Regions from separate parts of the Roseateles aquae genome, predicted to be linked through region 2. Evidence: riboswitches for the same ligand, from Rfam matches in the RefSeq annotation. Region 2 holds a riboswitch; the other holds the start of a gene.
What was found. Region 2 has a riboswitch for glycine ahead of gcvT (glycine cleavage system aminomethyltransferase GcvT). Riboswitches for the same ligand answer to the same signal wherever they lie in the genome.
Positions count from the first base shown of each region.

Region 1: it holds a riboswitch for glycine, as region 2 does, so the genes downstream of both, RQP53_RS23940 (D-amino acid dehydrogenase) here and gcvT (glycine cleavage system aminomethyltransferase GcvT) in region 2, are expected to answer to the same signal.

Region 1 is NZ_JAVXZY010000015.1:10,983-26,866, reverse strand. Features, by position in the region: gene RQP53_RS24020 (AMP nucleosidase) at 1-1,391, shown strand, start outside; gene RQP53_RS24015 (GGDEF domain-containing protein) at 1,440-2,621, shown strand; gene RQP53_RS24010 (glycosyltransferase) at 2,834-4,144, shown strand; gene RQP53_RS24005 (TetR/AcrR family transcriptional regulator) at 4,141-4,776, shown strand; gene RQP53_RS24000 (alpha/beta fold hydrolase) at 4,773-5,645, shown strand; gene RQP53_RS23995 (hypothetical protein) at 5,642-6,073, shown strand; gene RQP53_RS23990 (hypothetical protein) at 6,087-6,371, shown strand; gene RQP53_RS23985 (GNAT family N-acetyltransferase) at 6,450-7,061, shown strand; gene RQP53_RS23980 (TetR/AcrR family transcriptional regulator) at 7,086-7,835, opposite strand; gene RQP53_RS23975 (GNAT family N-acetyltransferase) at 7,944-9,005, shown strand; gene RQP53_RS23970 (serine hydrolase domain-containing protein) at 8,986-10,092, opposite strand; gene RQP53_RS23965 (hypothetical protein) at 10,278-10,472, opposite strand; gene RQP53_RS23960 (hypothetical protein) at 10,865-11,008, opposite strand; gene RQP53_RS23955 (RNA polymerase sigma factor) at 11,178-11,741, opposite strand; gene RQP53_RS23950 (YgaP-like transmembrane domain) at 11,746-11,958, opposite strand; gene RQP53_RS23945 (DUF2785 domain-containing protein) at 12,087-13,001, opposite strand; glycine riboswitch at 13,131-13,224, shown strand; glycine riboswitch at 13,226-13,341, shown strand; gene RQP53_RS23940 (D-amino acid dehydrogenase) at 13,431-14,726, shown strand; gene fusA (elongation factor G) at 14,838-15,884, shown strand, end outside.
Region 2 is NZ_JAVXZY010000001.1:142,989-158,872, reverse strand. Features, by position in the region: gene RQP53_RS00695 (efflux RND transporter permease subunit) at 1-2,607, shown strand, start outside; gene RQP53_RS00690 (PEP-CTERM sorting domain-containing protein) at 2,841-3,938, shown strand; gene RQP53_RS00685 (substrate-binding periplasmic protein) at 4,157-4,879, shown strand; gene RQP53_RS00680 (L-serine ammonia-lyase) at 4,919-6,310, opposite strand; gene RQP53_RS00675 (ASCH domain-containing protein) at 6,323-6,685, opposite strand; gene gcvP (aminomethyl-transferring glycine dehydrogenase) at 6,779-9,679, opposite strand; gene gcvH (glycine cleavage system protein GcvH) at 9,835-10,209, opposite strand; gene gcvT (glycine cleavage system aminomethyltransferase GcvT) at 10,292-11,425, opposite strand; glycine riboswitch at 11,466-11,575, opposite strand; glycine riboswitch at 11,585-11,689, opposite strand; gene RQP53_RS00655 (response regulator) at 11,801-12,460, shown strand; gene RQP53_RS00650 (ATP-binding protein) at 12,457-13,863, shown strand; gene RQP53_RS00645 (Do family serine endopeptidase) at 13,941-15,533, shown strand; gene RQP53_RS00640 (amidohydrolase family protein) at 15,608-15,884, opposite strand, start outside.

The sequences.
Region 1 (15,884 bases), on a different contig from region 2:
TGCAGGATTTCGTCGCCGGCGGCGAACCCGGCCGCGTGCGCGCCTGCTACCCCTTTGTGCGGCTGCGCACGCAGACGGTGGCACGGGCCGATTCGCGCCTGGCCTATGGTTTCGTCGCCGGGCCCGGCAGCTTCGAGACCACGCTGACCCGGCCCGATCTGTTCGGCCCCTATTACCTGGAACAGTTCCGCCTGCTGCTGCAAAACCACGGCGTGGCGCTGGAGATCGGCAGCAGCAGCGAGCCGATACCGCTGCACTTCGCGCTCAGCGAGCATGAGCACATCGAGGGCGAGCTGAGTGCCGAACGCCGCCGGCTGCTGCGCGATCTCTTCGACCTGCCCGATCTCGCCGCGATGGACGACGGCATCGCCAACGGCACGCAAGACCTGGCCCCGGGCGAAGCCCAGCCGCTGTCGCTGTTCACCGCGCCGCGGGTCGACTACTCGCTGCACCGGCTGCGCCACTACACCGGCTGCTCGCCCGAGCATTTCCAGAACTTCGTGCTGTTCACCAACTACCAGTTCTATATCGACGAGTTCGTGCGCCTGGGCCAGACGCTGATGGCCGCGGCGCCCGACCCGGCCACGCCCAGCGAGCTGGACGACTGCATCGCCTTCGTCGAACCCGGCAACCGCGTGCTGCGCCGCGCCGGCCTGGCCGCCGAGGAGGCGGACGCCCTGGGCACCGCCCTGGCCCGGCTGCCGCAGATGCCGGCCTACCACCTGGTGCGGCGCGACCGCAGCGGCATCACGATGATCAATATCGGCGTCGGCCCGGCCAATGCAAAGACGATGACCGACCATGTCGCCGTGCTGCGCCCGCATGCCTGGCTGATGCTGGGCCACTGCGCCGGCCTGCGCAACAGCCAGCAGCTGGGCGACTATGTGCTGGCCCATGCCTATGTGCGCGAGGACCATGTGCTGGACGAAGAGTTGCCGCTGTGGGTGCCCATCCCGCCGCTGGCCGAGATCCAGGTGGCGCTGGAGCGCGCGGTGGCCGAGGTGACGCAGCTGCAGGGCTTCGAGCTCAAACGCATCCTGCGCACCGGCACCGTGGCCTCGACCGACAACCGCAACTGGGAGCTGCTGCCCCACGGCGGGCCGGAACGCCGTTTCAGCCAGAGCCGCGCCATCGCGCTGGACATGGAGAGCGCCACCATCGCCGCCAACGGCTTCCGCTTCCGGGTGCCCTACGGCACGCTGCTGTGCGTCAGCGACAAGCCGCTGCACGGCGAGATCAAGCTGCCCGGCATGGCCAATCAGTTCTACCGCGAGCGGGTCGACCAGCATCTGCGCATCGGGCTGCGGGCCATCGAGCATCTGCGCCGCGCCGCCGCCGGCCAGCTGCACAGCCGCAAGCTGCGCAGTTTTGCCGAAGTGGCGTTCCAGTAAGGGCCAAAACACACCACAATCGGCCAGACCCATCTTCAACGACCGCCGATGCGCTTTGACATCCCGACGCTGCTGAGCCTCTTGCTGATCCAGGTGCTGGTCTTGGCCCTGGTGCTGCCGGTCTTGATGGGCTGGAAAGTCAGCCGCGCGGCGCGTTGCGCCCAGGGCGCCACCGCCTTGCAGGCCGCCGGCTGGCTGGCGCTGCTGCTTTCGCCGCTGGCCGGTTCGCTGCTGGAGCCCTGGCTGGCCGCGCTGGCCCTGGGCCTGCTCAGCGGCGGCCTGTCGGCGCTGTGGTGGGCGCTGCGCACCTGGCTGGGCGAGCGGCCCGGCCGCTGGCTGATGCCGGCGCTGCCGTTACTGCTGCCGCTGGGCTATCTGCTGGCCGCTGACAACTACCCCATTCGCGTCGGCCTGGCCAACGCCGGCCTGGGCCTGCAATTGGCGCTGCTGGCGCTGGCCTGCGGGCTGCCCCCAGGCGGCGGTGCGCCGCTGGCTCAAGCCGAGAGCCAACGCTGGCGCCTGCTGCTGCTCGTCAGCATGGCGGCGCTGGCGCTGGCCACGCTGTGGCGCGGTGCCGTCGGCGCGCTCGATCCAGCCAGCTACCCGACGCTGGCCAGCCCGCACCCGGTCAACATCAGCGCCCTGGTGCTGGCCCATATCGCGGTGATGATCAGCATGCTGGCGGTGCTGGTGGCCTGGCGCGGCGAAACCGAGGCGGCGCTGCAGCGCATGTCACAGACTGATGCGTTGACCGGCCTGGCCAATCGCCGCGCGCTGGTCGGCCGCGCCGCCGAGATGATGTCGATGGCACGCCGCTACGACGAACCGTTGGCCCTGATGATGCTGGACCTGCATGGCTTGAAAGCCGTCAACGAGCAGCACGGCCAGGTCGCAGGCGATCAGGCGCTGGCGCTGTTTGCCGCCTGCCTGACTCAGGTGCAGCGGATCGGCGATGTCGTCGGCCGCGTCGGCGGCGAGGAGTTCGCCGTGCTGCTGGCACGCAGCGATGGCCAGGGCCCGCAGGCCCTGGACGCCCGGCTGCGCAGCGCGCTGGCCGACCGTGCCCCGAAGGAGCTCGGCTTCGCCCTCGATTTCAGCGCCGGCTGGGCCAAGCTGCGCCATGGCGACCGCAATATCGAAGACCTGCTGCGCCGCGCCGAGGCGGCGCTTTACGAGGCCAAGCGCAGCGGCAGCGGCCGGCTGTACGCGGAGCCCGGCGTCGAGGACTGAACCGGCCCGGCTGCGCCGGGCGATCAGCCGCCCTTATTCAGAACCGCGATTTTGAGTAGCGAAATTGCTGGCCGCTGGCGGCAGCGGGCCTAAAAATGCGGGCTGATGAAACAAGTGCCTGAGCGCCGGCGCGCAGCGAGCCCATGCCCTCCAGGTGCCCTGCCCAGCTCACTCCGCTACCCGCTCTCTGGGCCTGCCCCGAGCCAGACACCATGACCGAGACCCCGCACTACCTGATCCTCACGGTGGGCACCACCGGCGACCTCCATCCCATGCTCAGCCTTGCCCAAGCGCTGCAAGCGATGGGCAGGCCGGTCACCGTGCTCAGCCACAGCATCCACGGCCCGCGCGTGGCGCAGCTCGGCCTGCCCTTTGTCGGCTTGGGGCGTGAGGAGGACTACGAAGCCCTGCTGCGCAACCCGGACATCTGGGACGCGCGCAAGTCCTTCGCCGCGCTGATGGGCAGCGGCTACCGCGAGGGGCTGACCGAGCTGGCCGCTTTCTTTCGAGGCCTGCCCGCGCGGCGGCGCCACATCGTCATCAGCCACCCCTTTCTTGTTCCCGGCGCCGCGATGGCCAGAGCGGCCGGACAGGTCGAGCGCGTGGTGGCGGCCTATCTGGCGCCGTCGAACCTGAAGAGCTGCGCCGATCCGCTGACCATCGGCCCGGTGGCCGTGCCAAGCTGGGTGCCCATGAGCTGGCGGCGGGCCTACTGGCGCTTTGTCGAGCGCGGCTGGATCGACCCGGTGGCGCTGGCACAGATCAACCCCTTGCGCGCGGCGCAGGGCCTGGCCCCGGTGAACTCCTTCCTGGGTCATATTGCTGAAGCGCCGGACCTGTCGCTGCTGCTTTTCCCGGCCTGGTTCGCTGCCGATGCGCCGGACTGGCCGCAGCCACGCATCGGTGGTGACTTTCAGCTCTTTGAAGCCAGCGCCGCCAAGCCGCTGGAGCCGGCACTGTCGCGTTTTCTTGCCACTGGACCGAAGCCCTTGCTGTTCACCGCCGGCACCGGCAATCGCCATGCCAAGGCCTTCTTTGCCCATGCGCTGGCCGCCTGCGCTGCGCTGGGCCGGCGCGCCTTGCTGCTCAGCCAGGACCGGCAGCAACTACCAGCCCAGCTCCCTGACTGGGCCTGCTGGCAGCCCTATGTGCCGCTGGCCCAGCTGCTGGGTCAGGTGGACGCCATCGTTCACCATGGCGGTATCGGCACCAGCGCCGAGGCGTTGCGCCAGGGCACTCCCCAGCTGATCACCCCGTTTGCCTGGGACCAGTTCGACAATGGCGCGCGCCTGGCCCGGCTGGGCGTGGCCCGAGTGCTGCCGGCCACGCGCTTGAATCCGCGTCGGCTGGCAAGCCGCTTGCGGGATTTGCTGGAGGACCCCGCGGTGCCCCAGCACTGCGCCCGCGCCGCAGCGCACTTCGCGCAATGCCAGGCGCCGCAGCTGCTGTGCGAGCGCATGGAAGCACAGCTGGCGGCCATGGGCTCGGCCGGCCAGGGCTTCAAACGGACGCCAACGCCATGACCGCTGCCAGCACCGCCGCCACCGACAGCGTCGCCGAGCGCCTGCTGCAGGCCGCCAAAGAGTTTTTCCTGGCCGACGAATACCACGCCGTCAGCACCCGCCGGATTGCCGATGCTGCCCAGGTCAACACGGCGATGATCCGCTACTACTTTGGCAGCAAGGAAGGCCTGTACGAAGAGATGATCCGCCAGGCGCTGCAGCCCATCCTCGACGCGCTGGATCAGCTGTCACTGAACGGCCCGGAAGGCTATATCAACTACCTGCGCGTCTACTACCGCACGATGGCGGCGACGCCGGAGCTGCCCAAGCTGCTGTTCAAGGTCGTCGCACTGAACGCCGGGCCCGGCCGGCGCTTTGTCCAGCAGTTGCTGGAGCGCGGCCAGCAGCGCGGTGCGCAGCGCCTGCAGGACATGCAGCAGGCCGGCCTGCTCGACCCAGAGCTGGACGCCGACGTGCTGCGCCTGTCCTTCACCAGCCTGGCAATGATGCCGATGCTGCTGCGCGACAACCTCGAAGCCCAGATGGAACGGACCATGGACGATGCCTTTCTCGATCGTCTGGCCCGCTTCAATGGCCAGATGTTTGCACTGGCGCTGGCCGCCAGCGTCCGGCCGGGCGAGAACGGGCCATGAGAGATTGGCTGATGCGCCAGGCACTCCGCGCCGCACGCCGCCGCGCCGGGCTGAACCAGCGCTTGCAGACGCTACCCTGGGGCCGGCTGGTCTATCACTCAGCCGGTGAAGGCCGCGAGGGCACGCCCCTGCTGCTGCTGCATGGGGCCTGCGCCGACCACAGCAGCTGGCTGGCCTGGCTGGCAGCCCTGCGCTGGCGCGGACCCGTGCTGGTGCCCGACTTGCCCGGGCATGGGGAGAGCACGGTGCCGCCTGACGCCGACCTGGGCATCAGCGCGCAGACCGAGCGCATGCTCGATTGGCTCGACAGCCTGGCAGTTCGGCATGTCCATCTGATCGCGCATTCGATGGGCGGCGCGATCGCCATCCGCCTCGCGGCACTGCGGCCGGCGCTGGTGCGCTCCTTGACCCTGATCAGCAGCGCGGGCGCCGAGACGCAGCCAAGCGAGCTGCGCCGCCACGTCGAGCGCGGCCACCCGCATCCGATGGTCGAGGTCGACAGCCTGCCGGACTATCGCGCCATGCTGGCCTGGGGCATGGCCAAGCCGCCCTACTTGCCCGGCTTTGTGCAGCGCTGGCTGTTGGCACAGAAGCAGCCACGCCGCACGACCGAGCGCAAGCTGCTGCGCGACCTGGCGCGCGACCAGGATCAACGCGCCCTGCTCGGCCAGGTCAAGGCGCCAACGCTGCTACTCTGGGGCGAGCTGGATCGCGTCGTCCACGTCGCTGACGCCGCCACACTGGCCAGCGGCATCGCCAACAGCCGCATCACCGTGCTGCCTCAGCAGGGCCATGTGCCCATGGTCGAAGCCGCCGCCGAGGTGGCCCAGCGGTGCCGTGAATTCCTGTTTGAGGTGGAGGCCTCATGAATCGTCTGACGCTGCTCACCCATCTGCTGCTGATCGGGCTCTGGCTGGGATGTGTGTTGACCGAGGCCCTGTTCGAGCGCGCCCTGCTGGGGCGTGGGCCGGCGGCCGAACTCTGGCTGGCCCGACTGCACTGGCGCGTTGACTTGTTCGTTGAGATCCCGGCTTTCAGCGGCGTTGTGCTCAGCGGTTGGCTGCTGCTGCACCAGGCCAGCGGCAGCACGGTGCTGGCGCTCAAACTCGGCATGGCCGCGGTGGCCGTGCTGGCCAATCTGGTCTGCGTCGTGCTGGTGTGGCGCCGCCTGCAGTGCGCCGAGCGCGGCGATAGCGTTGGCTTTGCCGCGCTGGATCGCTGGCAACACCGGCTGGGTGCCGTGGTCTTGCTGGGCCTGCTCGGGGCGCTGGCGCTGGGCTACCAACTGGCCGCCTAGAAAGCCCGCAATGATGGGGATTGGCTGGTTCCCCTTTGCACTGCTGCCGATCTTGCTGATCTGGGCCCTGCTCGGCCCCTGGTGCTGGGCCTTGCGCGCCGCCTCCTGCTGGGCCGATCAGCGCGCAAGCGCCCTGCTGGCCGCCGCGATTTCGGCGACCAGTGTGCTGATCCCGCTGGCCGCGCTGCTGCAGTCTGGTATCGATGCCGCTCTGGCCGCCTTCATCTGTGCCGCCCCGAGTCTGCTGCTCTATCTGGTGTGGGGCCTTGTCACCCGCCTGCGTCGGCGGCGCGATTGAGCTGGCACGCCGCTTGCATCAGGGTTTCTCAGGAGCCGTCCACAAGGCGGCAGATTCACCTGAGCCGGGAGCCCGATCATGCAAGCCCTTACAAGCCCCACCAGCCTGCACCACCTGTTCGCCCGCGGCGCGGCCGCCCAGGACGCGCTGCCCAGCGGCGTGCGCCCGCCGGTGCAGGTGCGCCAGCTGAGCTCCCGGGATCTGCAATGGCTGCCGGCGCTGGCCGATCTGCTAATCGACAGCGTCCACCAGGGCGCTTCGCTGGGCTTTCTGGCCCCGCTGTCGCGCTATGCGGCGCTGGACTACTGGCACAGCGTCTACGCCCGGCTCGGCCAGCAGCACAGCCTGTGGATTGCCTGCGAAGGCGATGGCCACGGCCCCTTGCATGGCGCGGTTCAGCTGGCCTTGCCAACACAGGGCAATGCGCACCACCGCGGTGAGGTGCAACGCCTGATGGTGCACAGCCAGGAGCGCGGCCGCGGCATCGCCAGCCAACTGATCGCCAGCCTGGAGTGCGCCGCGCTCAAGCATGCACGCAAGCTGCTGGTGCTCGATGTGCCGGCCGATTCGCAGGCCGAAGCCGTCTATCAGCACCTGGGCTGGCAACGTGCCGGCGAGATCCCCGGCTATGGCGCCTGCGCCGAAGGCCGGCTGCACGACACCGTGCTGATGTACAAGCAGCTGGGCTGATGGAATTCCGGCAGCCGCAGTCCCTCACTCGGCCTGGCTGACACCGGCCCGGCACAGCGCCAGCAAGGCGTCAATCCGCGCATCGAGATCGCTCAGCCCCGGCTGCTGCAGCGCCAGCAAGGCCACGCCGTGGGCGGCAGCCCAGAGCGTCTGCGCCAGCAGGCCCGGATCACGCCAGCGCGGCGCCAGCGGCACGGCGGCCAGCCGCTCGGCCAGCAGCGGCGGCATCAGCTGCTGCAACTCGTCGCCAGCGGCCAGCAGGCGAAACAGATGAGCATGGGCCTGGGCCCAGCGCACATAGGCGGCCAGCACCCGGCCCAGCGGCAGCAGCGGGTCGCGCCGCTCGGCGGCATCCGGCGTCATCGAGGCGCTCTGGGCGGCCAGCGTGTCCTCCAGGGCCAGCCTGGCGTCGGCGCCCAAGCGGGCCAGCAGCGCATTCTTGTCGGCGAAGAAGGCATACAGCGTGGCGTGCGAATAGCCCACCGCCGCCGCCACCTCGCGCAGGGTCAAGGCCTCAGGCCCCTGCTCCACCAGCATCTGCCGCGCCACCGCCAGGATGCCCTCTTCCAGCGAGGCCTTGTGCGCCGCCCGGCGCAGCTGCGACACGCTGGGGGCCGCCACCGCCTTGCCGCCCGCCTCGGCCGCCGCCTGGCGTTTTTTCAGCGGCCCTTCGGGCTTGCTGAGCTTTTGCCGGGTGCGCGGCACCGGCTTGGCCGTCGGCTTGGCAGCCGGGCCAGCGGCCTCCTCGGCCACCACGCCGCTGCTGCGGTGCAAGCCCTTGGGTCCGGTTGGCCGCGGCGAAGGATTTGTGTTTTTGCTAACCATTGGTTAGTATTTGATCGTTGTTAATTTTTTGACCAGCAATCTGCTGCAGCCCCAACCATGCCACAGAACCCGCTCGCCGCGCAGGACTTGCCGGCAAAAACCGCCGCGCGCCTGATCAGCGTCGACCCCGAGGACCCGCGGGCACTGGCGCTGATGGCGTCGCTGAACGAGGCGCTGACGCAGATCAGCGGCGACAGCGGCCGCAGCAGCTTCGACCCCGCCCAGGTGCGCCAGCCCGGTGCCGCCTTTGTGCTGGCCCTGGCCGACGATGGCGAGCCGCTGGGCTGTGCGGCGCTGCGGCCCCTCGCCGCCGCTGACGCCAGCGCTGATGGGGGCGCAGAGGGCATCGTCGAGCTGAAGCGGATGTTTGCCCGCCCTGGCACGGCCGGCGTGGGCGGCGCCCTGCTGCGCCATATGGAGGCACTGGCCAGCCGGCTGGGCCACCGCGAACTGTGGTTGGAAACGCGGCGCATCAATCTGCGCGCCGTGGCCTTCTACCGCCGCCACGGCTTTGCCGAGATCGCCAATTTCGGCAGCTATGCGCAGCGTGCCGACGCCATCTGCCTGGGCAAGGCGCTGCCGCGTGCCGCCAGCGAGATGGAGATCGAGCAGTTGACGACAATCGACGACGCAACGCGTGCGGCCTTGTCCGACTTGCTGATCGACAGCGTGGCCCACGGCGCCTCCATCGGCTTCATGCACCCGCTGGCGGACGCCGAGGCGGATCGTTATTGGCAGGGCGTGGCCGCTTCGCTGGGCAGCCAGCATCAGCTCTGGCTGCTGCGCGAGGGCCAGGCACTGCTGGGAACGGTGCAGCTCGATCGCTGTGGCAAGCCCAATGGCCGCCATCGCGGCGAGATCCAGAAGCTCTTCGTGCACAGCCGCGCACGCGGCCGCGGCCTGGCCTCGCTGCTGATGGCCGAGGCCGAGCGCTTCGCCGCCGCACAAGGCATCAGCCTGCTGGTGCTGGATACCGAGAGCGGCTCCAAGGCCGAGCAGGTCTACCGTCATCTGGGCTGGCAGCACGCCGGCAACATCCCGGACTTTGCGCGCAGCCCGCACGGCACGCTGCACCCGACGGCGCTCTACTTCAAGCTGCTCAGGGCGCCATGCCCTTGAGCAGGCGCACCGCCACCTCGCGCACCGCCTTGTCGGCCTTCATGTCCTCACCGGCATTGCAGCTCACCAGCACCGCGTCTTCGCTGTCGGGGCGCATCGCGATCAGCGCAAACCAACGCTCGTTGCTGCCGGTGTGGGCCAGGTGGCGCGCATTCACGCCCGCCATGCTGCTTTGCACCCGCCAGCCGAGCGCGAACTTTCCGCCCTCGCGGGCCGGCTGGTGCAGCAGGCGATAGCTCTCGGCCTTCAGCAGCCGGCCCCGGCCCTGCTCGCCGGCCATCTGGTCGATCGCAAAGCGGGCCCAGTCCTGAAGCGACATATGGATGCCGCCGGCCGGCGCCAGCACGGCCGGGTTATCCGCCAAGGCGCCCTCGACCGGCGCACCGGCCTTGTGCCCCAGAGGCTGGCCGCGGTGCGTGGCGCCAAAGCCGGCGCTGGCCAGACCCAGCGGCTCAAAGACCTCGCCACGCATCAGCGTCTCATAGGGCAGGCCGCTGGCACGCTCGGCCACCAGGCCGGCGATCAGCACGCCGTTGTTGGAGTAGCCATCGGCGCTGCCGCGGGCAAAGGCCGGCGCCTGGGCCAGGGCGAGGCGCGCAAAAGCCAGGCGCTGCTCATGCAGGCTGCGGGTGTCTTTCTGGAATGCCGCCTCCCAGGACTCGTCGATATTCGGCTGCAGGCCGGACTGATGGGCGAACAGATCGCGCAAGGTCGCCTCCCGGTAGCCCGCCTGCATCTCGGCGGCCAACTCTGGCAGCAGCTGGCTCAGTGGCGCTTCCCAGGACAGCAGGCCGCGTTCGACCAGGCGTGCGACCATCACCGCGGTCATGGCCTTGCCATTGGATCCGAGGTGCCAGACATCGTCGATCTGCACCGGATCGGCCGAGCCGCTGGCGCGCCGGCCCAGCACGGCAAGCTCGCTCACCAGCCCCTTGCGTATCAGCACCGCGCCCATGGCGGGCAGCTGGTATTCCGCCATGGCGGCCTGCAGTGAGGCGTCCAGGGAGGGAGCGGCAGGCTGGGCGGAAGCAGCGGACTTTGCAGTCTCGGCGGCCACTTCGCCAGCCCAAACCGTGGTCGTCGCCATTCCCACACACAGGAGGGCAGCACGCGCGGCCAGGGTCATGCTCGTTAGGTTTTTCATCTTGGTGAGAGTCGGTTTCAAGGGGAAGGGCTGGGCAGTGTCGCCAGGCGCAGGCGTCCAGGCCGAGACAGAGCGACGCAGCGCCCAAGCGTCGGCATGAGCTGCCTCGGCGGGCGACGCGCCGTGGGCTAGCCGGCCTCGCGACCGCGCCCTTGGGCGACCGTTTCAAACAGGCCCATCAACCAGCACATGGGGCAACCGCGCAGCAGCACGACGGCGCCAACGCCCGCAAGCGCAGACCAAAAGACGCCATGGCTGCCCAGGTAAATGGCCGCGAACATCAAACCCAAGGCGGCGGCACCGCGCAGGAGATGAAGCGACACTGAACTGCTGCAAAACATGATGGATACCTGCTGAAGAGTGGATCACTCCGACCCAGGGAAGGTCTGCATAAGTCGGCGTGGGCCGTGGTTGGGAGAACTGGGGCGGCCACGTAGGCGCGCTGCGAAGGTCGGGCTGGTGGCCCGACAGCCGAGCAGCGCAACGCCCGTGGGGGCCCCATTTCTCCCAACCCGCAGGGCAAGCACCAGCCAAACCCTGCCGGTGTTGCGAGCCTTGCGCAGGCCACCAGCCTGAGCTGCGGCTCGCGCCTAGGCAGGCCTTGGCCGGTGCTTGCCACGGCCCACGCCGACTTATGCAGACCTTCCCTAGAGGCACAGCGGGTGCAAAAGGGTTCATCTTTTTGCGCAGGTCTCCAAGAAAATCGCGCCCGCGTTCAATTGCCCGCGTTCAACTGCCCGACCAACGCCAGCAAGCCGCCACGGCCCACCTGCGCGAATTCAGGATGCTCTGGCGCCTCGCTCACCCGCACGGCCAGGCCGTCGTCAAAGCACTGCGGCATCTCACGGCAAGCCAGCACAGCAAGCACCTAGCCTTTCACGGGCATCATGGTGACTCCAAGGTGAGGCGCACACGCTAGGACTCTCACCGGCCTTCAATCTTGACGTTTGCATCGAAGAGTCCCTGCTGAAGGGTGTCTCGGATTTGTGCAAGGAAACGGGTTTCTTCAACGCTGATCCTTGGAGGGCTCATGGCTCCACGGACTCTGGTACGCCGTCCTTGAGCCAATAGCCGCTGGCCAGCAGCTGTTCGCGGACCTGGGCACGAGCTCGGTGCAAGCGGCTTTTCACCGCCTCCAGGCTGAGCCCGAGTTGCGCGGCCACCTCAGGCGCCGTCAGTTCATGCACATCGCGCAAGATCAGCACCTCGCGGTACGGCGGCGTCAGACGCTCCATGGCACGCACCAGGTCCATACGCAGATCGGTCGGCAACTCCGGCGCCTGAGGCATGTCTTGCGGCGCCAATTCGTCCAGGTCTTCGGCCTTGCTGCGCAGGCGCAGCAGGCGGTAGCACTCGCGCTCGACGATGCGAAACATCCAGGTCGCGAACGTCGCCACGGTGCGCAGCGCGCCGATCTTGCGATAGAGCTGCCAAAGCGCGATCTGCACCGCGTCTTCGGCGTCCTCGGTGCTTGCGCAAGTGCGCCGCGCGAAGCGCTTCAGGTCGGGCTGACAAACGCTGAGCAAGCGCTGCACCGCGCCGGACTCGCCGCGCGTGGCGGCCTCGATCAATTGCGTTTCGGCGCGGATCATGGCTTCACTTCTCCAAGTAGCGCCGGCCAAGCATGGCGCAGGCCGGGCAGAAGCCGACAAAGGCGGTCAGCACCAAAGTGGCGGCGGCGGCCAGAGCCCCATAGCTCGTCAGGCCGGGGCTGAGTGCGCCCTTGAACATGGCGGCACCGATGGCCGCACCGGCGGCAATACGCAGCACGCGTTCCCAAATGGGCAGATTACGCTTGATGAAGAACATGGTGAGAATCCTGTCTGAAAGTGGCTGACACAGACATAGAGTGAGCAAAATTCCAAAAGGATTCAGCGGCGCAGAAATAAATTCCGGCCGCGCACGGCGCACGGGTTTCTACAAGACCCTGCTGCCGCTCAGCGCAGCTGCTTGAGCCAGCGCCGCACCGGTGCGATCAGCGTGTTGCGGCGCTCAACGTCCGGCTGCTCGGCCAGCGCCACATAGAGCGGCCAGAGGAACTCGCGGGCGTTGTGCATCAGCAGCAGCCGTGGCTCGTCCAACGCGGCCGGGCTGCGCAGTGGTGCCAGCGTCTGATCCAGCCAGTCGGCCCAAGCCTGCGCGTCGAGCTCGCTGCGCAGCAAGGCATGCAGCGCCGGCGCGGCCAGGCGCTGACCTTCGCCATAACGGTAGAACTCCGTGCCTCCGCCCAGCACCTGGCTTTGCAGCGCGCGCAGGATCTGGCGCTGCTGTGCAGGCGTCAGCGCCGGGTTCATGCTCAGCTGGTAGAGCAGATCGGCGCCGTGGGCGACACCGTGCCGCCAGCCCTCGGCGGGCGTGAAGCCGCGCCGATCGTTGACGCCGGCCAGATAGCGCGTGGCGGCGTCCAGCAAGGCCTCGCGCTGCGCAGCATCCTGCACCGGCGCCAGCCGGTCGGCACGTGCCAGTTCGGCCAGGCTCAGCGCCGCAAAGGGCTGGCGAAAGCCGCCGGCATCGGCCGGCTCGGCCAGGCTGCGCAGCAACGCGGTGCGCAGCGCCAGTTGGGTGGCGGGCGTCAGCAGGCCGGCACGCAGCCAGGCCGACAGGGTTTCGAACGCGAACTCATCGCGCAACTCGGGTCGGGGATCGGCCAGGCAGTCCAGCAGCGCCAGCGCCGCGGGCTGTAGCGCCTCGCGGGCTTGGGCATCCAGCGCCTGCAACTGTCCCCGGGGCGGAGCGGACTGCGCCACCATGCCGGCCGGCGGACACTCGGCGCGCACCGCGCCCGCCAGCAACAGGCCGAGGCCCGCCAACAAGCCCGCCATCACACCCCAGCGTCGAAACCCTTGCTGCATCGTCCACTCCCGTCACGCCAATGCCGGCATCTTGCCGCCTGCAGCGGCGGCCCCGCCTGCGCGATTTCCCCTGGTGCACAAAGTCATCTCGCCTCATCCCCCCGCGGCGCCGGCCTGCGGCTACACTGGCGGCCGGATTCAGGAGAGTGCGGCCCGCCCCGGCGAGCCGCCGCCGAAGGCGCAAGCTCCCATACTCGCTCAGGCCCCGTACTGGATCCGTCAACAAGCCGAATGCTGGAGAGCGGTGCCGCAAGCTTTTGCAGCACCCGCCGAAGGAGCAAGGCGAGGGGCAGGAGGCCCGTCGCTGAATCTCTCAGGTACAAAGGACAGCGGGAGCGGCGCGCGTCAGGCGCACGCTCTCCCTTGCTCATGGCTTGTCTGTCCATGGCGAAGGCATGCGCCTGCACGACCCACCCTTGGGAGTGCTCCATGCACATCATCGTTCTCGGCGCCGGCGTCACCGGCATCAGCACCGCCTGGTATCTGCGTCAGGCCGGCCACGAGGTCACCGTCATCGATCGCCAGCCGGCGGCCGGGCTGGAAACCAGCTTTGCCAATGGCGGCCAGATCTCCGTCTCGCATGCCGAGCCCTGGGCCAATCCCGGCGCCCCGCTGAAGGTGCTGAAGTGGCTGATGCGCGAAGACGCGCCGCTGCTGTTCCGCCTGCGCGCCGACGCCGCCCAGTGGCGCTGGGGCTTGCAATTCCTGCGTGAATGCACGCCCGGCCGCACCGCCCACAACATCCGCAACATCGTCAGCCTCGGGCTGTACAGCCGCGCCAAGCTGCGCGCGCTGCGCCGCGATCTGGGGCTGGACTACGACCAGCGCACGCAGGGCATCCTGCACTTCTACACCAGCGAGGCCGAGTACGAGGCCGCGCAGGAGCCGGCGCGCATCATGCGCGAGCAGGGCTGCGAACTCGATATGAAAACGCCCGACGAATGCGTGGCCATCGAGCCGGCACTGGCGCAATGCCGCGCGCAAATCGTCGGCGGCAGCATGACGCCCAGCGACGAGTCCGGCGACGCGCACAAGTTCACCCAGGCCCTGGCCGCGCGCTGCGCCGCCGCCGGCGTGCGCTTTCGCTACGACACCCGCATCCTCGGGCTGGAACGCGAGGGCGGCGCCATCAGCCGCGTCATCACCGCCAACGCCGATGGCGTCGTCAGCCGCCTGGCGGCCGATCGCTTTGTGCTCTGCATGGGCTCGTTCAGTCGCGCGCTGGCCCGCGACCTGGGCGTCTCGCTGAACATCTATCCGGCCAAGGGCTACTCGGTCACGCTGCCGGTGATTGCGCCCCAGCACAGCTACCAGGTCTCGCTGACCGATGACGAATACAAGCTGGTGTTCTCGCGCCTGGGCGACCGGCTGCGCATTGCCGGCACGGCCGAGCTGAACGGCTACGACACGGCGCTGAACCTGGTGCGCTGCGAGGCCATCGTGCGCCGCACCCGCGAGCTGTTCCCGCAGATGACCGATGGCCAGGGCGCCCAGTTCTGGACCGGGCTGCGGCCGGCCACGCCGTCCAACCTGCCCTATATCGGCCAGAGTGCGGTCGCCAATCTGTACCTGAACACCGGCCATGGCACGCTGGGCTGGACCCACGCCTGCGGTTCGGCCGCGGCGCTGGCCGATCTCGTCGACGGCCGCCGCCCGGAGCTGGACTACGCCTTCACGGCGGCCACGCAGCAGTCGGCCTTGATGCAGCCCAAATTCGCTGCCTGAGCTCCGACGAAAGCGTTGCCTCGGCGCCAATGCCCGGCCGGCCGGGGCCCTTGTGTCCGGCCCCGGCTTCCTCTACGCTGGGCTCAGCACAGCGACAGCAAGGAGCACGCCATGGCCGCACACCCATCGACGCAGAACGAGGGAGGCGCAGCCTCCGGCAGCCCAGGCAGCGCCGTCGGGGCGCATCCAGGGATCGCAGCGATTCGCACGCTGGCCCTGGTCGGCCCCGCCGGCGCTGGCAAGACGACTCTGGCGGAGGCCATGCTGCTGCAGGCCGGCGTGATCAGCCAGGCCGGCTCGGTCGAAAAGGGCAATACCGTCAGCGACCACGAGCTGCTCGAGCGCCGCATGCAGCATTCGCTGCAGACCACGGTGCTGCAGTTCCAGCATCAGGGCCTGCGCCTGCATCTGCTCGACACCCCGGGTGCCGCTGATTTCATCGGTCAGTCGCTGCCCGCGCTCGAGGCGGTGGAAAGCGCGGTGCTGGTGCTCAATGCGCAAAACGGCATCGAGCTGATGGCCAAGCGGATGATGGAAACGGCCGCGGCGCGCGGCCGCACCCGGCTGATCGTGATCAACAAGATCGATGCGCCGGATATCGATCTGGCCGCGCTGCTGGCGCAGATCCAGAGCGTGTTCGGCCGCGAATGCCTGCCACTGAACCTGCCGGCCGAGGGCGGGCGCCGGGTGATCGACTGCTTCTTCAATCGCGAGGGCCAGTCGGACTTCGGCCCGGTCGAGGCGGCGCACCGGGCACTGGTCGAGCAGGTGGTCGAGGTCGACGGCGACTTCGTCGAACGCTATCTGAACGAGGGCGATGTCGACGCCAGCGAGCTGCATGCACCGCTGGAACAGGCGCTGCGCGAAGGCCATCTGATTCCGGTCTGCTTCACCTCGGCCAAGAGCGGCGCCGGCGTGCCCGAGCTGCTCGAGGTGTTCGAGCGCCTGCTGCCCAATCCGCTGGAGGCCAATCCGCAGCAGCTCCTGGAGGGCGAAGGCGCCGACGCCCGGCCGCTGCAGGCCAGCCCCGACGCCGCCGCCCATGTGATCGCGCAGGTCTTCAAGCTCAATGTCGACCCCTATCTGGGCAAGATGGGCGTGATGCGGGTCCACCAGGGCACGCTGCGCAAGAACAGCCAGCTCTTCGTTGGGCATGCG
Region 2 (15,884 bases):
GCGCTGCGCGAGGCCAATATCGATCAGCCGGTCGGCCTGATCTCGGACCGTTACGCCGACGCCATCCTGCGCGTTGAAGGGCGGGTGCGTGATCCCAAGAAGTTTGCCGCCGTGGTTGTGGCCCGCCGTGGCAATCTGGTGCTGACGCTGGGTGATCTGGGCAGCCTGGTCGAGCGCGAGCGTGAGCCCGACAGCCTGGCCCGCATCAATGGCGCACAGGCCGTCAGTTTCAATATCTTCAAGCAGCAGGATGCCAACATCGTCAGCACCGGCGAGGGCGTCAAGGAGGCGATGGAAGAGCTGCGCAAGAACCTGCCCAAGGATGTCGAGCTCAACCTGATCTACGCGTCCAGCGACAACGTCAAGGACTCGCTGAACGGCCTCAAGCACACGCTGATCGAAGGCGCTTTGCTGACCGTGGCCATCGTCTTCCTGTTCCTGCACAGCTGGCGCTCGACCATCATCACCGGGCTGACGCTGCCGATCGCGGTGATCTCCAGCTTCATCGCCGTCCATGCCTTCGGCTTCACGCTGAACTTCATGACGATGATGGCGCTGAGCCTGTGCATTGGCTTGCTGATCGATGACGCCATCGTCGTGCGCGAGAACATCGTTCGCCATGTCGGCATGGGCAAGAGCCACCGCGCCGCGGCCTTTGACGGCACCAACGAGATCGGCCTGGCGGTCATGGCCACCACCTTCGCCATCTGTGCCGTGTTCGTGCCGCTGGCCTTTATGCGCGGCATCATCGGCAAGTTCTTCTATCCCTTTGGCATCACTGTCGCTGTGGCGGTGCTGGTCAGCCTGTTTGTCAGCTTCACACTGGACCCGATGCTCAGCTCGGTCTGGAAGGACCCGCCGAGCCACTACCTGAAGCGCATGCCGGTGATCGGCCACCTGATCCGTGGCACCGATGCGGGCTTGGAGTTCTTGCACCGCGTCTATGAGCGGCTGATCCGCTGGGCCTTCTCCAGCCGGCGCTATCGCCTTTTTGTGCCGCCTATCCCGGTCTATGGCCGCCCGTTCGCAGCAGATGGTCAGCGTGACCGCAGCCAGAAGCGCCGCCTGCGCCTGGCCACCATCACCCCGCGAGGCCTGGTGATGATGGCCGGTGGTGGCAGCTTTGTGCTGGCCCTGGTGCTGGCAGGTTTCGTGGGTACCGAGTTCGCGCCCAGGACCGACGACAGCTTCACCCAGGTCAATCTGCGCCTGCCGGTGGCCTCCAGCCTGGAGCGCAGCAATGCCAAGGTGGCCCAGGTCGAGGAGATCCTTAGCCACTATCCGGAGATCAAGACGGTTTCTACCGTGGTGGGCAGCACCGGCGATGGCATGTCCACTGGGCGCAACCAGGCCGCGCTGAATATCGCGCTGGTCGATCGCAAGGATCGCAAACGCAGCCAAAAGGAAGTTGAGGACGCCATCCGGGCCGATATCGCCAAGGTGCCTGGCGTTGATGCCAGCGTGGGCGGCAACCGTGACATCTGGATCACCATCCTCGGCAACGATCCCGAGGTGCTGACCCGCGTCGCCCAGGATCTGGTCGCCAAGATCAAGAAGGTGCCCGGCGCCGTCGATGTGGACACCACCGTCAAGCCCGGCATCCCGGCCTTTGCGGTCAAGCTGAAGGATTCGGCCGTTCGTGAACTGGGCCTGACCGGCGCGCAGGTCGCCGCCTCCTTGCGGGCCTATGTCAACGGTGAGGTCGCCACCTACTGGACCACGCCCGACGGCAATCAGGTCGAGGTGCTGCTGCGCTTGCCGGTCGAGCAGCGTCAGCGCGTCGAGCAGATGCTCAAGCTGCCGGTGGCTTTCGCCAAGGACGGCTCGCCGATCGCCCTGGATCAGGTCGCCACGATCGAATCGGTCTTCAACCCCGAGGTGATACGCCGCCAGAACCTGCAGCGTCGTGAAGCCGTCTTTGCCGGCACCGAAGGCCGCCCCTCAGGCGACGTGAATGCCGATGTGCAGAAGATGATCAAGTCGATGGAGCTGCCGCCCGGCGTGAACTTCAATGTCGACGGCGCCGGCAAGCAGCAGAAGGAGGCCTTCTCGGGCCTGCTCAGCGCGATGGGCCTGGCGGTGATCTTCATCTACATCGTGCTGGCCAGCCAGTTCGGCAGCTTCATCCAGCCGATCGCCATCATGGCCTCGCTGCCGCTCGCGCTGATCGGCGTGATGCTGGCACTGCTGTTGACCGGCACGACGCTGAACGTGTTCTCGATGATTGGCCTGGTGATGCTGATGGGCTTGGTGACCAAGAACGCCATCCTGTTGATCGATTTTGCCAACCATGCCCGCAAGGGCGGTGCCAGCGTCCCCGAGGCGCTGCTGGAAGCCGGCCTGGTGCGTATGCGCCCGATCATCATGACCACGGCGGCCATGGTCTTTGGCATGCTGCCGATGGCCATTGCCCTGAACCAGGGCGGCGAGGTGCAGGCGCCCATGGGACGCGCCATCATCGGCGGCGTGCTGACCTCGACGCTGTTGACGCTGGTGGTTGTGCCAGTGCTGTACTCCTATCTCGTCCGGGATCGTCGCCAGACCCGCACAGAGCCTGAGGAGCCCGCCATGCCGGCGACAGCCGCGCTGGCCGCCGGTGACGACTGACACGGCGCGAGCGCTGTTGCTTTATGCCTAAAAGGGGCGCCGCGAGGCGCCCCTTTTTGCTGATCCAACGCAAGCCAAACGCACCGGCGTCCCCGCCAACAGGGACATATCCCTAGCCTGCATGAAGCTGGACAAATCCGTTTCGCTTAGTCTGCTTCCAGCCGCAGCGAGCAGCCCGCTGACGGCTGCGATGAGGGGTGTGTTGGCGCTGCGGAAACACAATGGGAGAACCCATGAAGAAGTCTTTGCGTCTGCTGGTCATGCCGGCAGCCCTGTTGACAGTTGGCCTGTTCGCCGCCTCGGCGCAAGCGCAGACCTACCGGGTCAGCAACTATCTCTGGGGCGAGTACAACGCCGATACCAGCCTGAACTTCCCGCCGCTGGGCAGCTACAGCCGCCGCGATCAGTTCGGCTATGTCTATTCCTACAACACCGTCTACGACACCAGCAGCCTGCCCTTTACCAGCACGGCCGCAGGCACCTGGAGTGATACCGTCGGCCTGGGCATGACCGACGTGAACTACAACATCTACACCAGCACCGACTTCAGGCACAACCATGCCAAGGTCGAGCTGAGCGGCTTCAATCCCGTTGACGTCACCACCAGCCAGCCCTTCTGCATGACTGACGGCAGTGGCGCTTGCATCGGACCGACGGTCGACGTCGATACCCGGATCACCAACAACGCCAATGCCACCGCCCAGTCACGCTGGGAAGAGCTCTACTACATCGGCGGCGCATCCGGCACCGGCGTGTTGACGCCGACCTATCACATTGATGGCAGCCTGGGCGCCAACGGCAGCATCACCGGCTCCGCGCAGATCTACTGGGCGCAGCGCGACTTCCAGGGTCACACCGTGCTGGGCCTCAGTGCCTATTACGACGCCAACAGCGACAGCTGGTACAAGAGCATCTACGACATCGCCAGCAACAGCTGGATCGGTAGCAGTGGCAGCGGCACCCTGGTGTTGAACGAGGATCTGTCGGCTCAGCTGAGCTTTGCCTACAACACGCCGTTCTATGTGGATTCCACGTTGACGACCTGGGTCAATGGCAATGGCATTGCCGATGTGCAGAACACGGTGACATTGACCCAGCTGGCCTTGCCAGCCGGATCTCGCCTCTACGTCGCCTCGGGCACCGACTATGCCGGCACAGCACAGTTCAGCGGTGGCGCAGGCACGATCTGCACAACGCAAAACTGCGCCACCGGTGGCGGTGGTGGCGGCACGCCGCCGGTGCCCGAACCATCAAGCCTGGCGATGATGTTCAGCGGCTTCGCTGCGCTGCTGCTTTTACAGCGGCGCCGCCAGAGCTTGCGCAAGGATTGATCGCCCGCGCTTTCAACGGGCGGCGGCCGCTCTGTCGATCGCCGTACTGCCTTTCATCGCGACACCGCTGTAGGTGGTGAATGAGGCAGCGCTGGAGTCGATGTGGTCCTTCGTTGCATGTCCGGCAATTCTGCGCATTTGTGCACAGTGGGTTCGGGCCTTGATCTCTATCATGGCGCCCGACCATGTGGCGCCTTTTTTGTCTTTCGATCGCTCTGATGCTGGCCTGTCGGCCAGGCCTGGCCTTGCCGCCGGGTGAACTGCGCCTGCTCAGCGAAGAGTTCGCACCGATCAACTTCAGTCAGGAGGGCACACCACGCGGCCTGTCGATCGATCTGGTCACGGAGATTCAGCGCCGCCTGGGTCAGCAGCAGAGCATTGAATTCCTGCCCTGGTCGCGTGCCTACCGCGAGGTGCAAGGGCCGGGCGCGAGCGCTCTGTTCGCAATGGCGCGGACGCCGGGCCGCGAGAAGTTGTTCAAGTGGGTGGGTCCCATCGTGACCTTCTACAGTTCACTCTATGCGCCGCGCCATGATGGCCTGCGTCTGCGTTCCTTGGACGACGCCAGGCGCGCCAACGCGGTGCTGGTCGTTCGCGATTGGTATACGGCGGAACAGTTGAGCAGCCAAGGCTTCAACAACCTCGTGCCGGTCAGCGATCCCGTACAAGGCATACGGATGCTGCTGGCGGGGCGGGCGCCGCTGTTCGCGACCGAGCGGATCTCGATGCCACAAACCTTGGCACAGGCAGGTATCCGCGAGGATGCGCTGGAAATTGTCTACAGCTTTGCGAGCGCCGAAGGCTATATCGCCTTTTCGCTGGACACGCCTGATGCCGTCGTGCAGGCTTGGGCCGAGAAGCTGCGCGAGATGAAGCGTGATGGGCGCTTCGCCAGCATCTACAAGCACTGGCTGCCCCACGACGCGCCGCCGCTGCGCTGAGCGACGCGCGAGGGGGCTAGCTCATGGCCCGTCAGATCATCAGCATTCGACGATATTGACCGCCAGGCCGCCGCGCGCGGTTTCCTTGTACTTGGTCATCATGTCGGCGCCGGTGTCGCGCATGGTCTTGATGACCTTGTCCAGGCTCACATAGTGAGTGCCGTCGCCGCGCAGGGCCATGCGCGCCGCATTGATGGCCTTCACCGACGCGATCGCATTGCGCTCGATGCAAGGAATCTGCACCAGGCCGCCGACCGGATCACAGGTCAGGCCCAGATGGTGCTCCATGCCGATCTCGGCGGCGTTCTCCACCTGTTCCGGCGTACCGCCCATCACTTGGCAAAGCGCCGCCGCCGCCATCGAACAGGCCACGCCGACCTCGCCTTGGCAACCCACCTCAGCGCCGGAGATGGAGGCATTCTCCTTGTAGAGAATGCCGATCGCTGCGGCGGTGAGCAGGAAATCGATCACCCCATCGTCGCTGGCGTTGTGAACGAAGCGGCTGTAGTAGTGCAGCACGGCCGGCACGATGCCGGCCGCGCCGTTGGTCGGCGCGGTGACAACACGGCCGCCAGCCGCGTTCTCTTCGTTGACCGCCAGCGCGTAGAGGTTGACCCAGTCCATCACCTGCAGCGGATCACGCAGGGCCGCCTCGGGATTGCTGGTCAGTGCACGGTAGAGGTCCGGCGCGCGGCGCTTGACCTTGAAGCCGCCGGGCAGGATGCCCTCGGTCTTGCAGCCACGCTGCACGCAGTCCTGCATCACGCGCCAGATCCGCAGCAGGCCGGCGCGGGTTTCCTCGTCGCTGCGCCAGTGGCGCTCATTGCGTCGCATCACCTCGGCGATGCTGATGCCATGCTGCTGGGTCAGGGCCAACAACTCGTCGCCGGTCTTGAAAGGGTAGGGCAGCACGGTGGCGTCGGGGGCGATGACCTTTTGCTTCTGCCCATCGGCCAGCACTTCCTCGGTGACGACAAAGCCGCCGCCCACCGAGTAGTAGGTGCGCTCCTGCAGCACCTCACCCTGGGCGTCAAAAGCGGTGAAGCGCATGCCGTTGGCGTGCAGCGGCAGGCTCTGACGGCGGAACAGCGTCAGGTCCTTGGCTTCGTCATAAGCGATCTCATGCTCGCCCATCAAGGCAATGCGCTTGGCCCCGCGAATGGCGCTCAGGTACTCGGCAACACGTTCGACATCGACGGTATCCGGCTCATGGCCGGCCAGGCCGAGCAGCACGGCGGTGTCGCTGCCGTGGCCCTTGCCGGTCGCGCCCAGCGAGCCATAGAGCTGCGAGAGCACGCGGCTGGTCTTGTCCAGCAGGCCTTCGTGGCGCAGGCGCAGCACGAACAGGCGTGCCGCGCGCATCGGGCCCACCGTGTGCGAGCTGGAGGGGCCGATGCCAATCTTGAACAGGTCGAAAACGGAAACGGCCATGGTGTCTTTCGATCAGGTTTCCAGCGCTTCGCGGGTGGCGCAAAGATTGACGCTGTACAGACCGCTGCGCGCCGGCAGCGGACAGAGCTTGGGGCAGATGGGGCGGATGTTCGAGAGCTCCCAGGCATACATGCCCGGCGCGCCCGACCAGGGACTGACCGACAGTACATCAACCAGCGCCACCCCACAGGCTTCAGGGTCCCATTGACCTTCGGCGGCGACCTGGCGCTGGCTCTCGACGATCAGCAGATTACGCAGCGGCAGCACCGGCGGCTGCCAGGAGCGCAGCTCGATCCGGTGGCGGCCCTGGGCAATCAGCTTGCCGGCAGGGCTCAGCACGGCTAGGGCGGTCAGACTCTGGTCACTATCGTCCATTGCATTCCCCTCCTCATGCCGGCCTGCTCGCTCAATCACCGTGACGGCGAGCTGTGGCCAGAAAAGGCCCCTCGGCGAGGGGCCACTCCCTGATCAGGCCTGTTCGTACTCACCCACCGGCAGGCAGGAGCAGAACAGATTGCGGTCACCGTAGACGTTGTCGACGCGGCCCACCGGCACCCAGTACTTCTGCTTGCGCAGCGTGGCCACCGGGTAGGCAGCGACTTCGCGGCTGTAGCCATGGGCCCAGTCGGCCTTGAGCAGGCTTTCGGCCGTGTGCGGCGCGTTAACCAGCGGGTTGTCCTCGCGGGTCCAGGTGCCCTTGGCCACTTCGTCGATCTCGGCACGGATGGCGAGCATGGCATCGCAGAAACGGTCCAGCTCGAACTTCGATTCCGACTCGGTCGGCTCGACCATCAGCGTGCCGGCCACCGGGAAGGACAGCGTCGGTGCATGGAAGCCGTAGTCGATCAGGCGCTTGGCCACGTCTTCGGCGCCGACGCCGGTGGCGTCCTTCAGCGGGCGGATGTCCAGGATGCACTCGTGGGCCACGCCGCCACCCTTGACGCCAGCGATATTGCCGCTGAAGTGGATGTCATAGGCATCGGCCAGGCGGGCGGCCACATAGTTGGCGGCCAGGATGGCGGTTTCGGTGGCTGCCTGCAGACCGTCGGCGCCCATCATGCGGACATACATCCACGAGATCGGCAGCACGGCCGCATTGCCCAGGGGCGCAGCGGAGACGGCACCGATGGCGGTGGGGCTTTCATAGCCGGCCGAGCGGTGGGTCGGCAGGAAGGGCACCAGATCGGCGACCACGCAGACCGGGCCGACGCCCGGGCCGCCACCACCGTGCGGGATGCAGAAGGTCTTGTGCAGATTCAGGTGCGACACATCGCCACCGAACTCGCCCGGCGCGGCCACGCCGACCAGCGCGTTCATGTTCGCGCCGTCGACATAGACGCGGCCGCCATGGGCCTTCACCAGCGCACAGATTTCCTTCACATGGGTGTCGAACACACCGTAGGTGGAGGGGTAGGTGATCATGATCGCGGCCAGCTTGGCGGCGTGCTGCTCGCACTTGGCCTTGAGGTCGACCAGATCGATATTGCCTTCCTTGTCGCACTTGGTGACGACGACCTGCATGCCCACCATCTGGGCCGAGGCCGGGTTGGTGCCGTGGGCCGATTCAGGAATCAGGCAGATATTGCGATGGGCTTCGCCGCGCGACTCATGCCAGGCCTTGATGGCCAGCAGACCGGCGTACTCGCCCTGCGAGCCGGCATTGGGCTGCAGGCTGATGCCGGCATAGCCGGTGGCCTGGCACAGCCAGCTGGTCAGCTGCTCGTTCAGCAGTGCATAACCCTTGAGCTGATCGTGCGGCGCGAAGGGGTGGACGCCAGCGAACTCGGGCAAGGTGATGGGGATCATCTCGCTGGTGGCGTTCAGCTTCATCGTGCAGGAGCCCAGCGGAATCATGCTGCGGTCCAGCGCCAGATCCTTGTCGGCCAGGCCGCGCAGATAGCGCAGCATCTCGGTTTCCGAGTGGTAGCGGTTGAACACCGGATGGCTCAGGTAGGCGCTGCTGCGCACCAGCTCGGCCGGGATCAGGCTGGCGATGCCTTTCTCGAACGACTCGAAGCCGGTCACCGGCTTGCCCTCGGCGAACACGGCCAGCAGCGCTTGCAGATCGGCGCGAGTGGTGGTTTCGTCGAGCGAGATCGACAGGCTCTGTGCCGAGGCACGGCGCAGGTTCATGCCGGCAGCGACCGCCGCGGCAGCCAGCGCCTCGGTCTTGGCACCGGTCTGCACATGCAGGGTGTCAAAGGCCGAAGCATTCAGCAGCTCATAGCCCAGGCCCTTCAGGCCCTGGGCCAGGACGGCGGCGTAGCTGGCCACGCGCTGGGCAATGCGCTTCAGGCCTTGCGGGCCGTGATAGACGGCGTACATGCTGGCCACAACCGCCGGCAGCACCTGAGCGGTACAAATGTTCGACGTGGCCTTCTCGCGGCGGATGTGCTGCTCGCGGGTCTGCAGCGCCAGGCGGTAGGCCGGGTTGCCATGCACGTCAACGCTGACGCCGACCAGGCGGCCGGGCAGATTGCGCTTGAACTCGTCCTTGCAGGCCATGTAGGCGGCGTGCGGGCCGCCATTGCCCATGGGCATGCCAAAGCGCTGGGTGGTGCCCACGGCGATGTCGGCACCTTGCTCGCCCGGCGCCTTGATCAGCGTCAGCGCCAGCAGGTCGGCCGCGACGATCAGCAGCGCGCCCTTGGCGTGCAGTGCATCGGCCACACCTTGCAGGCCACGCACCTCGCCGGTAACGGCCGGATATTGCAGCAGGGCAGCGAAGCAGTCGGCAGCGCCAGCCTCGGCGGCCGGGCCGGTCTGCACGGTGAAGCCCAGCGGGATGGCGCGGGTGCGCACCACTTCCATCGTCTGCGGCAGCACGTCGTCAGCAACGTAGAACACCGTGCTCTTGCTCTTGCCGACGCGAGCGGCCAGCGTCATCGCTTCGGCGGCGGCGGTGGCTTCATCGAGCATCGAGGCATTGGCGATGGCCATGCCGGTCAGGTCGGTGACCATGGTCTGGAAGTTGACCAGGGCCTCCATCCGGCCTTGCGAGATCTCGGCCTGGTAGGGCGTGTAGGCGGTGTACCAGGCGGGGTTCTCGAGGATGTTGCGCAGGATGACGCCAGGGGTCAGGGTGTCGTAATAGCCCTGGCCGATATAGCTCTTCAGCACCTTGTTCTGCGCGGCCACGGCTTTCAGCTCGGCCAGCGCCTGAGCTTCAGACGCCACCGGCGGCAGCTGCATGCCCTGCGAGCGCTTGATGCTGGCCGGCACGATGGACTCGATCAGCGCACGGCGCGAGGCCGCGCCGATGACCGACAGCATCGCGGCTTCGTCGGCGGCATCGGGGCCGATGTGGCGGGCGTGAAATTCAGCGGCGTTTTCGAGTTCGCCGAGCGGCTTCAGGGCAGACATCAACATGGGGCAATCCTTCTGGCATGGCGGGCTTGTGGCCCGATACCGGCTCGTCAGAGCATCAATCGTTCATTCATCGCGCTTGCAGCGGCGGCCGGTGTTCCCGGCCGTTCCGATGCAAGAACGGGCACCAAGTGCCCGTTGTCTTCATCAACAGCCGATCAGCTGTTCTTCACCAGCTCGTCGTAAGCGGTGCTGTCCATCAGCGCGTCAAGTTGGGCGGGATTGCTCAGCTTGACCTTGAAGAACCAGCCGGCGGCCAGCGGGTCGCTGTTGGCCAGCGAGGGGTCATCGCGCAGCGCTTCGTTGACTTCGGTGATCTCGCCATCGACAGGCATGTAGACGTCAGCCGCGGCCTTGACCGACTCGACAACACCGGCCACTTCCTTCTCGGCGTAGCTCTTGCCGACTTCGGGCAGGTCCACATAGACCACATCGCCCAGGGCGTCCTGGGCATGGACGGTGATGCCCACGGTGGCGCTGCCATCGGCGTTGATTTGGACCCACTCGTGGTCGGGCGTGTACTTGATGCTCATGGTGTGCTCCGTGAATCAGCAGGGAGGTCGGGAGAAAAGATCAGGGAAAACGAGAGGGCCTGCGAGCAGGCCCGGCTGGAGATCAGCCGCGGAAATAGCGGTGCGGCGCAAACGGGGTCGGGGCCACGGTCATCGCCACACGCTTGTCGCGCACCAGGGCGAAGACCGCGGTGCCGACGGCGACATGGCTGGCAGCCAGATAGGCCAGGGCGACCGGCTGGCCGACCGTCGGGCCCAGCGAACCGCTGGTGACGACGCCGATTTCATTGCCGTCAGCATCGATCACCTTGGCGCCTTCACGAACCGGCATGCGCTCGGTCGAGATCAGGCCGACGCGCTTCTTCGCCGCGCCATTGGCCAGCTGTGCATCGATCACCGCAGCGCCGGGGTAGCCACCCGCACGGGCGCCACCAGCGCGACGCACCTTCTGGATCGCCCAGGTCAGCGCGCCCTCGACCGGCGTGGTCTCGGTGTTGATGTCGTGGCCGTAGAGGCAGAGGCCGGCTTCCAGGCGCAGCGTGTCGCGGGCGCCGAGGCCGATGGGCTTGACCTCCGGCTGGGCCAGCAGCTTGCGCGCCAGCTCGACGGCCTGGTCGTTATGTACCGAGATCTCGAAACCGTCTTCGCCGGTATAGCCGGAGCGGGTCAGGAAGGTCTCGATGCCGTCCAGATTGAAGTAGCCGCCGGTCATGAAGGTCAGCTTGGCCACATCCGGGTTCAGGCGCGACAGGGCGGTCACGGCCTCAGGGCCTTGCAGTGCCAGCAGGGCGCGCTCGGGCAGGCTGATCACTTCGCAGCGGCTGCCGATCTTGGCCTGCAGATGGGCGGTGTCCTGTTCCTTGCAGGCGGCGTTGACGACAACAAAGATGTCGTCCGGCCGGCGGCACAGCATCAGGTCGTCGAGGATGCCGCCTTGTTCATTGGTGAACAGGGCGTAGCGTTGCTTGAAGACGGGCAGGTCGATCACATCGACCGGCACGATGGATTCGAGCGCAGCGCCGGCGTCGGCGCCGACCAGGCGCAGCTGGCCCATGTGAGAAACGTCGAACAGGCCGGCGGCCGTGCGGGTGTGCTTGTGTTCGGCGAGGATGCCGTCCTTGTACTGCACCGGCATGTCGTAGCCGCCGAAAGGCACCATCTTGGCGCCCAGTTCGATGTGCAATGCGTGCAGGGGGGTGGTCTTGAGTTCGGCGGACAAGGCAATCTCCGAGGGCATTCTTGAAGCCCACCCCAAATCTGAACCCGGGGTGGGGGAAGCTGCCCTCGCTGTCCTTGGTACCTGAGAGATTGACCGCTGGCGTATTGCCAGCAGCTTGCCCCTTCGGTGGACGGGCTACGAGGCCCGCCTCTCTCCAGTGAGGAACGCCCTGGTGGGGGCGTCTTGTCAGTCCTTTTGCCTGAGCGTTCGAAGCGTGGGATCTTCCTGTGCCTCTGCGCCTTCGGCGGCTCTCGCTAGAGAGCTCTCTCCTGACGGGGCGGATTGTAGCCATGGTTTGCCCGCGGCTGAAGCAGCTTTTAAGTTTCGGCTAAGCGCGGGCCTGGCGACGCCGTGGACAATTGCCCCTTTGCTCACTGAAAGGCGACGCTGCGCATGCGACTGCTGCTGGTGGAAGACGACGCGATGATTGGCGAGCAACTGCTCGAGTTGCTGCGTGCAGAGGGGTATGCGGTCGACTGGGTGCGCGATGGCGAGTTGGCCGACACCGCCTTGCTGAGCCAGAGCTATGACCTGGTGCTCTTGGACCTCGGCCTGCCACGCCGCGACGGCATGAGCGTGCTGCGGGCGCTGCGGGCGCGCAAACAGACGATGCCGGTGCTGATCGCCACGGCACGCGATGCGCTGGAGCAACGCATCGCCGGGCTGGACGCCGGAGCTGACGACTATGTGCTCAAGCCCTTCGAGCTGCATGAACTGCTGGCCCGCATCCGCGCACTGCTGCGCCGTGCCAGTGGGCGCGCCGAGCCGGTCTACGAACACAAGGGCGTCAGCATCAATCCTGCCACACGCGAGGTGCTGCTGGACGGGCAGCCGGTCAGCCTCTCGGCCCGCGAATGGGCGGTGCTGGAGCCGCTGCTGGCCCGGCCCGGCATGGTGCTGTCGCGCCAGCAGCTGGAAGAAAAGCTCTACAGCTGGAAGGACGAGATCTCCAGCAATGCAGTCGAGGTCTATATCCACGGCCTGCGCAAGAAGCTGGGCGCCGGGCTGATTCAAAACGTGCGTGGCGTTGGCTACCGGGTGCCCAAGGAATGAGTGAGGCAAGACCTGACCCCACGCCAGCCGCCAGCGCCTGGCAGCGTGCGGCGGCCCTGCTGGTGCCGCGTTCGCTGCGCTATCGGCTGCTGATGTTCTTGCTGCTCGCCGTCAGCGCGGCGGCGCTGCTGCAGGGTTTGAGCGCCTACAACACCGCGCTGCGCGAAACCGACGAGATCTTCGACTATCAGATGCAGCAGATGGCGCTGTCGCTGCGCGGCACCGTGGGCAGCGGCACCGTCTCGCTGCCGCTGGGCGAAGAACAGAGCTTTGATTTTCAGGTCCAGGTCTGGGCGCTCGACGGCTCGCCGCTGTTTCGCTCGCCGGGCGAGGCCTGGCTGCCGCAGCGCGCGGTGCTGGGCTTTTCCGAGCAGCGCTCCAATGGCCGGCGCTTTCGCGTCTTTTCCTTCCAGACCCGTTACCAGGTCGTCCAGGTGGCACAGGACATTGCCGTGCGCCAGCGCATGGCGGGGCAGCTGGCCTGGCGCACCATCGCGCCGATTGCGCTGATGCTGCCGCTTTTGGCTCTGGTGGTCTGGTGGGGCGTCAGCCATGCCTTGGAGCCGGTGGCGCGGGTGCGCGAGCAGTTGGCCGGCCGTGCTGCTGCCGATCTCTCGCCGGTGGCGGGCGCGAATCTGCCGGCCGAGGTGCAGCCGGTGATTGACGAGTTCAATGCCTTGCTGGCCCGTGTGCGCCAAGCCTTCGAGACTCAGCAGCATTTCGTTGCCGATGCCGCGCATGAGCTGCGCTCGCCGCTGGCCGCATTGCAGTTGCAGCTTCAATCCTTGCAGCGTGCAACAGACTCAGCGACACAGGCTCAGGCGGTAGAGCGCCTGGGGCAGGGCATTGAGCGGGCCAGCCGCCTGGTCGAGCAGTTGCTGGTGCTGGCGCGTGAGGATGGTGGCGGCGCCGCGGCGCTGCAGCTCATGCAGACGGTCGATCTGGCCTCGCTTTGCCGCGATGCGGTTGTCGAGGCCAGCGATGCGGCCGCCCTGCGTCATATCGACGTCGGCCTGGGGCGCTGCGATGCGCTGCAGGCGAGTGGCCATGCAGAGGCATTGCGCATCCTGTTGCGCAATCTGCTGGACAACGCGATCAAGTACAGCCCAGAGGGCGGCCGGGTCGACCTGAGCCTGCAGGCGCTCGGCGACGAGGCGCTACTGGTGGTTGAGGACAGCGGCCCAGGCATCGCCGAGGCTGAGCGCGAACGGGTATTTGATCGCTTTTATCGCAGTGCTGAGGCCGGTGCACACGGCGCGGCCGGCAGCGGTTTGGGGCTGTCCATCGTGCGTGCGATCGCCGAGCGACATGGTGCACGGCTGCGGCTTGATCGCTCCAGCTTGCTCGGCGGGCTGAGGGTGGAGCTGCGCCTGCCGATGAAGGTCGTTTCAGCCGCTGCTTAAGTGATGTCTAAGTCTGCTGCGCGAGAGTTCGACCATCGCAGGCAAGGGGCCTGCGGCGAATTCCAACAGGAGGCCTCATGGCAAAGTTCAATAGCGAAACAATGATTCCGGCCCGGCGTCTGGTCTGGGCCTTGGCCGCCGCGGGCGTGCTTGGCGCCGCCGGGGGCGCGGGTGCCATGCACACGGCCAGCGCGATCAAGACCTCGAACAGCAGCAGTGCCGTTTCCAACGAGACGGCCAGCGCCGAGAGCAGCCAGCTGCTGGCCAGCGCATCGACCACCAGCACGCCGGTGGCCAGCTCGAGCAACACTGCTGCGGTCGCGCCAACCGTGCTGCCCGACTTCGCCCAGATCGCGGCCACCCGAGGCGCTGCGGTGGTGAACATCAGCGTCTCCGGCACGGCCAAGTCGACCATCGTGCGGCGCGGCAACCGCCAGGCGCCACAGCTGGACCCGAATGACCCCTTCTTCGAGTTCTTCCGCCGCTTTGGCGTGCCGGGCATGCCCGGCGGCCCCAATGGCGACGGCGAAGGCGGCCCGCAGCTGCGCGGCCAGGGCTCGGGTTTCATCGTCAGCGAAGACGGTGTGATCCTGACCAATGCCCATGTGGTCCATGAGGCACAGGAGGTCACCGTCAAGCTGAACGACCGCCGTGAGTTCAAGGCCAAGGTGCTGGGCTCCGATCCCAAGACCGATGTCGCCGTGCTGAAGATCGAGGCCAAGGGACTGCCGACGGTGGCGCTGGGCAATACCCGCGATCTGCGCGTTGGCGAATGGGTGCTGGCCATTGGCTCGCCGTTTGGGTTTGAGAACAGCGTCAGTGCCGGCGTCGTCAGCGCCAAGGGCCGTTCGCTGGGTCAGGAAACCTTTGTGCCTTTCCTGCAGACCGATGTGGCCATCAACCCTGGCAATTCCGGCGGGCCGCTGTTCAATGCGCGCGGCGAGGTCGTCGGCATCAACTCGCAGATCTACAGCCAGAGCGGCGGCTACCAGGGCCTGTCTTTCGCGATTCCGATTGAAGTGGCCAACCGCGTGCGCCAGCAGATCGAGAAGGGCGGCAAGGCACAGCATGCGCGCTTGGGCATCGTGATCCAGGACGTTGACCAGGCCATGGCCGATTCCTTCAAGCTCGATCGACCGGCCGGCGCGCTGGTGGCCAGCATCGAGGATGGCAGCCCCGGCGCCAAGGCCGGCCTGCGCTCTGGCGACGTCATCCTGAAGTTCCGTGATCAGCCCATCGTCGCCAGCCGTGATCTGCCAGCGCTGCTCGGCCAGTCCGTCCCGGGCGAATCGGCCCGGCTGGAGGTCTGGCGCAATGGCAAGCTGGAGGTGCTGAATGCCAAGCTCGGTGACGCCAGCGAGAAGGCTGCACAAGTGGCCAGCAGCGACGAGGCCGCCGCACCGCAAGGCAAGCTGGGCCTGGCGCTGCGCCCGCTGCAGCAGGACGAGCGGCGTGAGGCCGGTGTCCGCGAGGGGCTGATTGTTGAAGAGGCCGGCGGTGCCGCCGCCAAGGCCGGTGTGCGCCCCGGCGATGTGCTGCTGGCCATCAACGGCACGCCGGTCAGCAGTGTCGAGCAGGTGCGCTCGGTAGTGGCTGGCGCCGAAAAGTCGGTGGCCTTGCTGGTGCAGCGCGGCAATCAGAAGATCTTCGTGCCGGTGCGCCTGGGCTGAGTTCCCGACAGCATCAGACAAAAGGCCTCCTGCAGCGGCTGCAGGAGGCCTTTTTCATTGAGCGGTGATACGTCTCAGTCGCCGTGACCGTGGCCGGCACCCATCTGGTCAAAGTCGATGGGGGCGTTCTGATTGCCGGCGCCCTCGAAGAAGAAGGGCTTGCGTGGCTTCTTGCGCGGCCAGACCTCGTTCATCGCCGGCACGGCGTAGAGCCGCCCGCCCTGCATCACCTGGCTGATCTTGTCGCTCTGGCGGATGTCCTTCAACACATCGCCGTCGATGATCACTAGATCGGCCAGCTTGCCGACTTCCAGAGAACCCAGGTCCTTGTCGAGCCCAAGGTAGCGGGCC